Regions from separate parts of the Streptomyces sp. NPDC007983 genome, predicted to be linked through region 1. Evidence: riboswitches for the same ligand, from Rfam matches in the RefSeq annotation. Region 1 holds a riboswitch; each other region holds the start of a gene.
What was found. Region 1 has a riboswitch for cobalamin ahead of ACFZCY_RS36520 (CbtB-domain containing protein). Riboswitches for the same ligand answer to the same signal wherever they lie in the genome.
Positions count from the first base shown of each region.

Region 2: another riboswitch for cobalamin. It lies ahead of cobN (cobaltochelatase subunit CobN); the one in region 1 lies ahead of ACFZCY_RS36520 (CbtB-domain containing protein).
Region 3: another riboswitch for cobalamin. It lies ahead of ACFZCY_RS40480 (cobalamin biosynthesis protein); the one in region 1 lies ahead of ACFZCY_RS36520 (CbtB-domain containing protein).
Region 4: another riboswitch for cobalamin. It lies ahead of ACFZCY_RS09390 (ribonucleoside-diphosphate reductase subunit alpha); the one in region 1 lies ahead of ACFZCY_RS36520 (CbtB-domain containing protein).

Region 1 is NZ_JBIBJI010000018.1:36,889-39,080, reverse strand. Features, by position in the region: gene ACFZCY_RS36525 (APC family permease) at 1-1,012, opposite strand, end outside; cobalamin riboswitch at 1,158-1,299, shown strand; gene ACFZCY_RS36520 (CbtB-domain containing protein) at 1,336-1,557, shown strand; gene ACFZCY_RS36515 (CbtA family protein) at 1,578-2,192, shown strand, end outside.
Region 2 is NZ_JBIBJI010000004.1:406,236-408,427, reverse strand. Features, by position in the region: gene cobG (precorrin-3B synthase) at 1-1,017, opposite strand, end outside; cobalamin riboswitch at 1,108-1,248, shown strand; gene cobN (cobaltochelatase subunit CobN) at 1,280-2,192, shown strand, end outside.
Region 3 is NZ_JBIBJI010000025.1:66,295-68,486, forward strand. Features, by position in the region: gene ACFZCY_RS40470 (inorganic phosphate transporter) at 1-337, shown strand, start outside; gene ACFZCY_RS40475 (hypothetical protein) at 353-583, shown strand; cobalamin riboswitch at 747-888, shown strand; gene ACFZCY_RS40480 (cobalamin biosynthesis protein) at 1,029-1,991, shown strand; gene ACFZCY_RS40485 (cobyric acid synthase) at 1,988-2,192, shown strand, end outside.
Region 4 is NZ_JBIBJI010000003.1:94,771-96,962, reverse strand. Features, by position in the region: gene ACFZCY_RS09390 (ribonucleoside-diphosphate reductase subunit alpha) at 1-1,388, opposite strand, end outside; cobalamin riboswitch at 1,515-1,655, opposite strand; gene ACFZCY_RS09385 (FGGY family carbohydrate kinase) at 1,753-2,192, opposite strand, start outside.

The DNA.
Region 1 (2,192 bases):
GATAGTGGTGCGCGAGATACGCCAGCGCTCGTCCGTTGGCCTTGCCGCCGGCCTTGAACTCGTCCTGCGGGATGAGCACGGTGGTGATGAAACTCGTGGTGATCAGGAAGGCGCTCATGATCACGGCAGCGGTGGTGAGCAGCTTCCTGGTGTCCCGGATCCGCCCGGTGGGCCGCTCCTCGGTGTCGCCCGGGTCGCCCTGGACATGAGGCATGACGGCCACGCCGGTCTCGAAGCCGGACAGGCCCAGTGCGAGTTTGGGGAACACCACCAGCGCCAGACCGACCATGACCAGCGGGTTGCTGTGCTGTTCGGTCAGCGCCCGGGACCAGTCGGTGACCACATGGGACGCGGTGGCCACGTGCCACAGCCCGACGATCACCACCACCACGTTCAGCGCGAGGTAGCCGCCCACGAGCACCACCGCCACCCCGATGGCCTCCATGAAGCCCTTGAGGAAGACGGCGCCGAGCAGGGCGACCAGCCCCAGCGTGATGGCCACCTCGTGACCCCGCAGAGCGCTGGTGAAGTGCGGGTTCTCCACCAGGTGGGTGGAGGCGTCGGCGGCCGAGAGGGTGATGGTGATCAGGAAGTCGGTGGCCGCGAACCCCAGCAGCGTCAGAACGAACAGCTTGCCCTGCCAGAACGACAGCAGCCGCTCCAGCATCGCGATCGACCCCTCGCCATGCGGGCTCTCCTTGGCCACCCGCCGGTACACCGGCAGCGCCCCGGCCAGGGTCACCGCCACCAGCACGATGGTGGCGACGGGAGACAGCAGCCCGGCCGCGAGAGCGGCGATACCGGGCTGGTAACCGAGCGTGGAGAAGTAGTCCACACCGGTCAGGCACATCACCCGCCACCACCGCTGCCCCTTGTGTCCCTCGGGGACCTGGGCGTGGGGTCCGGGCTGCTGCTTGGCCATATCGGACAGGCCCTCCAGCAGCCAGCTCCGGAGCCGACCTTCCTTGCGGGCCTCCTCCGGGCGGGGCTCCACGTCGGTGGAGGTGGCCATCACGTACTCCCGATCACATAGCGTTACAGAGCGCCGTCCAGGAACAAACGACCGAATCAGGGTAAGCGGGACCCGCGCAGAGCGTCACGGCGGCATGCCGGGCCCCGGAGACGATCAGGTCAGGTGGCCGGTCTTGGCCATGCCCGTGTCACGCGGTATCGTCGCTCCGATATCGACGACGGCAAGACGGAAGCCGGTGGGAATCCGGCACGGTCGCGCCACTGTGTGCCATCGCCTCACGGGAGGTGATGGTGAGTCAGACCCGTAGCAGTCGTCTTGTGCACCACCGAGATGGGACGCGAACTCCCAGAGGAGGCCCTGCCATGGCGCAGCCAGTCGCTCAGCCGACACCCACCACCCCCGCTCTGCCCGCCCCGCTGCCGCTCAAGGCGATAGCTCCCTGGGCGGTCTTCTTCGGCATTTTGATGCTGGTCCTGCTGTACTTCGTCGGCGCGGAGCAGGGCGCCACCGCTGTCGTCTCCGGCGAGAGCGTTCACGAGTGGGTGCATGACGCCCGCCACCTGCTTGGTTTCCCCTGCCACTGAGCGAGGGACGCCGCGCACTCATGAACTCCGCAACGGTAAGGAATCTGCTCGTCCGGGGCATGGTCGCGGGCCTGGGCGCCGGCCTGCTCGCGCTGATCGCCGCGTACTTCCTCGGTGAGCCCAACGTCGACAGCGCGATCAGCTTCGAGGAGGCCCACGCGCACGAGCACGAGGTCGAGCTCGTCTCCCGTACCCTGCAGTCCACCGCGGGCCTGGCCACCGGTGTCCTGATCTACGGGGTCGCCTTCGGCGGCATCGCCGCTCTCGCCTACTGCTTCGCCCTCGGCCGCGTCGGCCGTTTCAGCCCCCGGGCCACCGCGTTGCTGCTGTCCGGCTGCGCGCTGCTCGCGGTCTACGTCGTGCCGTTCCTGAAGTACCCGGCCAACCCGCCCGCCGTCGGCAACGCCGACACCATCGGCAAACGAACGACGCTGTACTTCCTGATGATGCTGCTCAGCGTCCTCCTCGCGATCGCCGCCACCATCCTGGGCAAGCGGCTCGCCCCGAAGTTCGGCACCTGGTACGCCACCGTCGCCGCGGTGGCCGCCTTCGCCGTCGCGATCGGGCTGGCGTACGCCTTCCTGCCGGTGATCAACGAGGTGCCGGGGGGCTTTCCCGCCACCGTGCTGTGGCGG
Region 2 (2,192 bases), on a different contig from region 1:
CTCCCGCGAGGCGGCCGCCGCGCCGTCCGCGGTGAACCCCGGGAGCACCACGCCGCGCCAGGGTGTCACACGCAGTTCGCCCGACCCGCCCCGGGAGGCGAGCCCGGCGAGTAGCCGCCACCGCGCCGCGCCGACCCGGCCCAGGGGTACGAGGACGGACACGGCGTGGCGCCCGTCCGGCCCGGACACGACGCCCGGTGCGGGCGGCGCGCCGGGCGCGTCAACCGGCCCGCTCTGTCCGGTACGTACGGCTTCGACGCCCTCGTCCGCGAGCCGCGCCGCCAGGCCGTCGGCGGTCACGGCGTGTCGCGTGGGCAGTTCGCGCGCCCGCCACGCCCGTGTGCCGCTCGCCCGGGCCCTGGTCAGGAACTCCACGGCGGCCAGCGCGGCGGCGCACGGCGCGTCCCGCCCTCGCACCTCAAGACCGACCCCCGACATACCGGAGCCCACCCGCAGCACCGCCCCGCCGTCCGGCGTTGCGATCAATGTCACATCCGCGCCCAATGCGGCCACATCGCCCCGGCCGTCGTCCATCGCGAACAGGAAACGACCCGACAAGCCGGACAACTCATCCCACGCCCCGGCGCACAGCGCGGCGTCCAACTCCCTGGCCCACGCGGTGACTTCGCCGTGTCCGGCGCCGTCGAGGCCGCTCAGCGGGGACGCCACGATGTTGCGCACCCGGTCGTACCGGTCGGAGGGAAGCAGTCCGGCGTCCCGCAACGCGGCCGCCAGATCGCCGCCGCACGCCGCGTCCAGGCCGCGGAGCTGGAGATTGCCCCGCGAGGTGAGGTCCAGACGGCCGTCGCCCAGCTCCTCGCTCGCCCGCGCCAGCGCCAGCGCCTGACCTGCCGTCAGCAGGCCGCCGGGTATCCGGACGCGCGCCAGGGAGCCGTCGTCCGCCGGGTGCAGCCGCAGCGCGCCGGGGCAGGCGTCATCGCGTCCGCGCGCCCGCCGCGAGGGCGCTTCGACGGGCGCTTCGTTCGCAGGTGGGACGGTTGCCGGGGGGAGGGACATGGCGGCGAGCATACCGACGTCCGGTCGGCCCTCACCGTCCCGTGCCAGGTCAGCAACGCCTACTATGCTCTGCGGCGGGCCGTCTGGCCCGCTGGACGCATTAGACGGCGTCAAGACGCACAAGACGGCGTCTGGGGGAGGAAACCGGTGCGAATCCGGTGCGGTCCCGCCACTGTGAACACGGCAGCCTGCCGTGCGAGCCAGGAACTCCCGCCGTCTTCCAACCCGCCCGGGGCGCGGACCCCGAGGAAGGCGCTGAGCCATGATCCTGCTGCTGTCGACGTCCGACACCGACCTGCTCAGTGCCCGCGCGGCCACGGGCCCGGTGCCGTACCGCCTCGCCAACCCGGCGCGGCTCCCGCTCGACGATCTGCCCGGCCTCCTCGACGGCGTCGAACTCGTCGTCGTGCGGCTGCTCGGTGGCATCCGCGCCTGGGAGGACGGCCTCGAGACCCTGCTCGCGGGCGACCTCCCCGTCGTCGTGCTCACCGGTGAACAGGCGCCCGACGCCCAGCTCATGGAGGCGTCCACGGTCCCGGTGGGAATCGCCGCCGAGGCCCATGCCTACCTCGCGCACGGCGGCCCCGCCAACCTGGACCAGCTGGCGCGCTTCCTGTCCGACACCGTGCTGCTCACCGGCCACGGCTTCGAACCGCCCGCCACCGCCCCCACCTGGGGGCCGCTGGAGCGGACCGCGCGCGAGGGCGTCACCGGCCCGACGATCGCCGTGCTCTACTACCGGGCCCACCACATGAGCGGCAACACCGCCTTCGTGGAGGCGCTGTGCCAGGCCGTCGAGGACGCCGGAGGACGGCCGCTGCCGCTGTTCGTCGCCTCCCTCCGGGCCCCCGAACCCGAGCTGATCGAGGCGCTCGGCGCGGCCGACGCCGTCGTCACCACCGTGCTCGCCGCGGGCGGCACCCGCCCCGCCGAGGCGTCGGCGGGCGGCGACGACGAGGCGTGGGACGCGGGCGCGCTCGCCGCGCTCGACGTCCCCGTGCTGCAGGCGCTGTGCCTGACCTCGCCGCGCAGCGCGTGGGAGGAGAACGACGAGGGCCTGTCGCCGCTGGACGCCGCGACCCAGGTCGCCGTGCCGGAGTTCGACGGGCGGCTGATCACCGTGCCGTTCTCCTTCAAGGAGGTCGACGAGGACGGCCTGCCGGTCTACGCCGCCG
Region 3 (2,192 bases), on a different contig from region 1:
CGGCCAGGGCAACGGGGGCATCGCGGCGGTCGCCGTCCTGGCGGTGCTGGGCTGCGGCGTCATCTGGGTGCTCTCGCGCCGCAAGCCGGTGGACGCGAGCAACGTCAACGCGCCGGGTGCGGAGTCCGCCGAGCCGGTCGGTGTCGTCACCGCCGCCGTGCGGTCGGTGGCCCCGCCGCCCGCCGGAAAGGCCCCGGCCACCGCGTCGGCCGCCGATGGCGCTGCCGGCACGGACGCCACGGACGTCACGGACGTCACGGACGCGGTGTCCGCCGCGCGCGCCTCGTCCGAATCCGCCCCCACCCCCGCCGCCGCGGGGACCCGTTCCTCCAGCTGACAGGGAGCACACGCAATGCACATCGACTGGGCGGCCCTCGGCCAGGTCTTCGGCGTCAGCCTCGCGGTGACGGTCGGCGTCGTAGGGGTCTTCACCCTGGGCATCATCGGCACCTCCCGTACGGCGCAGCCGCAGCCCCAGGCCACCGCGGGCGGCGCGTCCCCGGTTGCGCGCACCGGCGCGTACGCCTGTTTCGCGCTGTGCGCCGCGGTGGTGGCGTACGGCATCTATCTGATCGTGGCCTGAGGCCACGGAACGGCCGCGGGGCGGTGGGTGCCGATCGGCGCCCACCGCCCCGCGGCCGTTCCCACGGGCTGTGGGCCTCGGCACACTACGGCATCGCAGGTCACATGCCAGTTGACGGCCATTCGCGCCCCATGGTGGACTTCCCGAGCCAAACGGCGGCAGGAGAGGAAGCCGGTGAGAATCCGGCGCGGTCCCGCCACTGTCACCGGGGAGCGCTCTTCCCTCACCGCAAGGGGTCACGGCCGTCCGTACGCGAGGAAGGCTGGAAGACCGGGAGAGCCGCGGATCCGGGAGCCAGGAGACTCTCACCGCCGGTCACGTCGAGCCAGGGCGCGGACCCTGAGTGAGGACATACCGTCATGCCCGGCACTGCCACGCCGTCAGCCCCACCTGTCCATGTGCTCTGCGGCGGTTCCCGCCGCAGAGGCGTGACGGCGGCCTGAGGATGCGCGCGGACCACGCCTCGTACGCGTGCGGCGCCGCTCTCGGCTTCCTCGGCGACCTCGCCACGGGCGATCCTCGCCGCGGCCATCCGGTGGCCGCGTTCGGGCGCGCCGCCGCGGCCGTCGAGCGGCGGCTGTGGCGCGACCACCGCGGTTCCGGGGCCCTGCACACCGCGCTGTGCGCGGGCGGCGCGGCCGCCGGTGCCGCGCTGCTGGCCCGTACCGTACGCACCCTCGCGGGGCCCCGCCGTACGGCCGACGCCGCGCTGACCGCCGCCGCCACCTGGGCCGTGCTGGGCGGCACCTCGCTGGTACGGGAGGCGAGGGCCATCGGTGACGCGCTGGCCGCAGGCGACGTCGGCGCCGCGCGGGAGCGGCTGCCGCATCTGTGCGGACGCGATCCGCAGGCGCTGGACGAACAGCAGATCGCGCGGGCGGTCGTCGAGTCGGTGGCCGAGAACACCTCGGACGCGGTGGTGGGCGCGCTGGTGTGGGGGGCCGTGGCCGGGGTGCCGGGGCTCGTCGGCTTCCGGGCCGTCAACACCCTGGACGCCATGGTGGGCCACACGTCGGCCCGCTACCGCCGGTTCGGCTGGGCGGCGGCCCGGCTGGACGATGCCGCGGGCTGGCCCGGCGCCCGTCTCACAGCCGTCCTGGCCACCCTCGCCGGGCCCGACCCGCGCGGCGCGCGGCGCGCCTGGCGCCACGACGGCGGACGCCACCCGAGCCCCAACGCGGGCCCGGTGGAGGCGTCGTTCGCGGGCGCGCTGGGGGTGCGGCTGGGCGGCACGCTGGCGTACGGGGGCCGGGTCGAGCACCGCCCGGTGCTGAATCCGGGCGGCCGTCCCGTGACGGTGGCCGACATTCCGCGGGCGGTCCGCCTCTCACGGCGGGTCTCGGCGCTCGCCCTGCTCGCCACTGTCGCGGGCCGTTGCGCAACAGGCAGGAAAGGGGTGACCCGATGACCTCGGGGGGCGGACTGCTCATCGCGGGGACGACCTCGGACGCCGGTAAGAGCGTCGTCACGGCGGGCATCTGCCGCTGGCTGGCGCGCGAAGGGCTCCGGGTCGCGCCGTTCAAGGCGCAGAACATGTCGCTCAACTCCTTCGTCACCCGGGACGGCGCCGAGATCGGGCGGGCCCAGGCCATGCAGGCCGCCGCCGCGC
Region 4 (2,192 bases), on a different contig from region 1:
AGGTTGACCGAGCCGAGGTTGCACACGGCGGTCTCGCCGTCGTCGGTGACCTCCAGGATCTCGGTGCACAGGTTGGAGGAGTGGACGACCCGGCCCGGCTCGGCGGTCTGGTTGGCGGTGCGGTTGGCGGCGTCCTTGAACGTCATCCAGCCGTTGCCGGTCTGCGCGAGGGTGCGCATCATCCGGGCGTACAGCTGGCGCGCCGGGACCTGCTTGACCGCCCGCCCCTCGGCCTCGGCCTTGCGGTACGCGGCGTCGAACTCCTCGCCCCACAGGTCCACCAGCTCGGGCGCGTCCACCGGCGAGAGCAGCGACCAGTCGGCGTCCGCCTCGACCCGGCGCATGAACTCGTCCGGGATCCAGTGCGCGATGTTGAGGTTGTGCGTGCGGCGGGCCTCTTCGCCCGTGTTGTCCCGCAGCTCCAGGAACTCCTCGATGTCCGCGTGCCAGGTCTCCAGGTAGACGCAGGCCGCGCCCTTGCGCCGGCCGCCCTGGTTGACGGCCGCCACCGAGGCGTCCAGCGTGCGCAGGAACGGCACGATGCCGTTGGAGTGCCCGTTGGTGCCGCGGATCAGCGAACCGCGGGCGCGGATGCGGGAGTACGACAGGCCGATGCCGCCCGCGTGCTTCGACAGGCGCGCCACCTGGTGGTAGCGGTTGTAGATCGAGTCCAGCTCGTCCAGCGGCGAGTCCAGCAGATAGCAGGACGACATCTGCGGGTGCCGGGTGCCGGAGTTGAACAGCGTGGGGGAGCTGGGCAGGTACGACAGCGTGCTGGTCATCCGGTACAGCTCGGCGACGTCCGCCAGCGCCCGGTCCGACAGGTCCTCGGCGAGCCCGCAGGCCACCCGCAGCAGGAAGTGCTGCGGGGTCTCGATCACCTGACGGGTGATCGGGTGGCGCAGCAGATAGCGGCTGTGCAGGGTGCGCAGCCCGAAGTAGCCGAAGCGGTCGTCGGCGCCGTCGGCCAGCGCCTGGTCGACCAGCGCGTCCAGCCGGGCGGCGTGGGCGGTCACGAACTCGGCGGTGGAGTCGGCGATCAGGCCCTCGCGGTGGCCCACGGCGACGGAGGCGGAGAAGGAGTCCGCGCCCTGCCCGGCCGCCTCCTCGGCGATCGCGCGGGTCAGCAGCCGCGCGGCGAGCCTGGAGTACTCCGGCTCCTCGCCGATGAGTCCGGCCGCCGCCTCGGTCGCCAGGGAGCGCAACTCCGCCTCGTCCGAACCGGGATGGCGGCCGCGCAGGGCGGCGGCCGCGACCTTGCCGGGGTCGGTGGCGGGCAGGTCGGCGGTGAGCGCGGTCAGGGTCCGCAGCAGGGCGGTCCCGGGCGCGTCGGCCGCTGCCGATGTATCCGCTGCCTCTGAAACCGGATCGGCGGGCGCGATGGTCACTGAAGTGTTCTCCCTCGCTCGGCTGGGGGCCTTCGAGGGCGGAGCGCGATGGCCGCTCACGGGCATGCCGATTCCGCTCCACGGCACTCCACGCAGCGTCCATCGACCCAACCCGCGGGGCCCGGACGTATGCAGACGGCCATCGGCAGGTCATCGGACTCACGGGTACGCAAAAGCGCACACGTACACCGTTGCGGGACAGTTCCGGATTCGCGCCGGATTCCCCTGCGGCGACAGCGAGCACGAGCATACATCTTGTGTCGTGCTGCGCACGCGCCCCCAGATGTTGTGTCGTCAGCTGGGTGGATTCGCATATATGTGCTGGTTGCGTCGGACCTTGGCCGCGTCGGAATCCCAGGGAAAACTAGCTCGCCGGGCCGCTCGCCCGCCATTCGTCCAGGGCACGGGCGAGGCGGCCGCGGTAGTCGGCGTAGCCGTCCTCGTAGGCGCCGCGAAGCTCGCTCCGGGGTTCGACGGTACGGGACGCGGCGCGCCGGCGGGACGCGTCCCCGGGGTCGCCGAGCGACCGCCGGGCGACTGCGACCGCGCCCCGCGCGCCGACCTCCGGCTCGTCGGGAATGGCCACCGGGTGGCCGATGACGTTCGCGAAGATCTCGGTCCAGGCGGCGGAACGCGCGCCTCCGCCGCACAGCGCGAGCCGCCCCGAGAGCCCGGCCGCCTCCAGGCAGTGCCGGGCGGCGTAGGCGATGGATTCGCACACGGCCCGTACGGTGTCGGCGCGAGTGGAGGCGAGGGTGAGGCCGTCCAACCGCCCCTGGGCGGCGGGCTCCACGAACGGGGCGC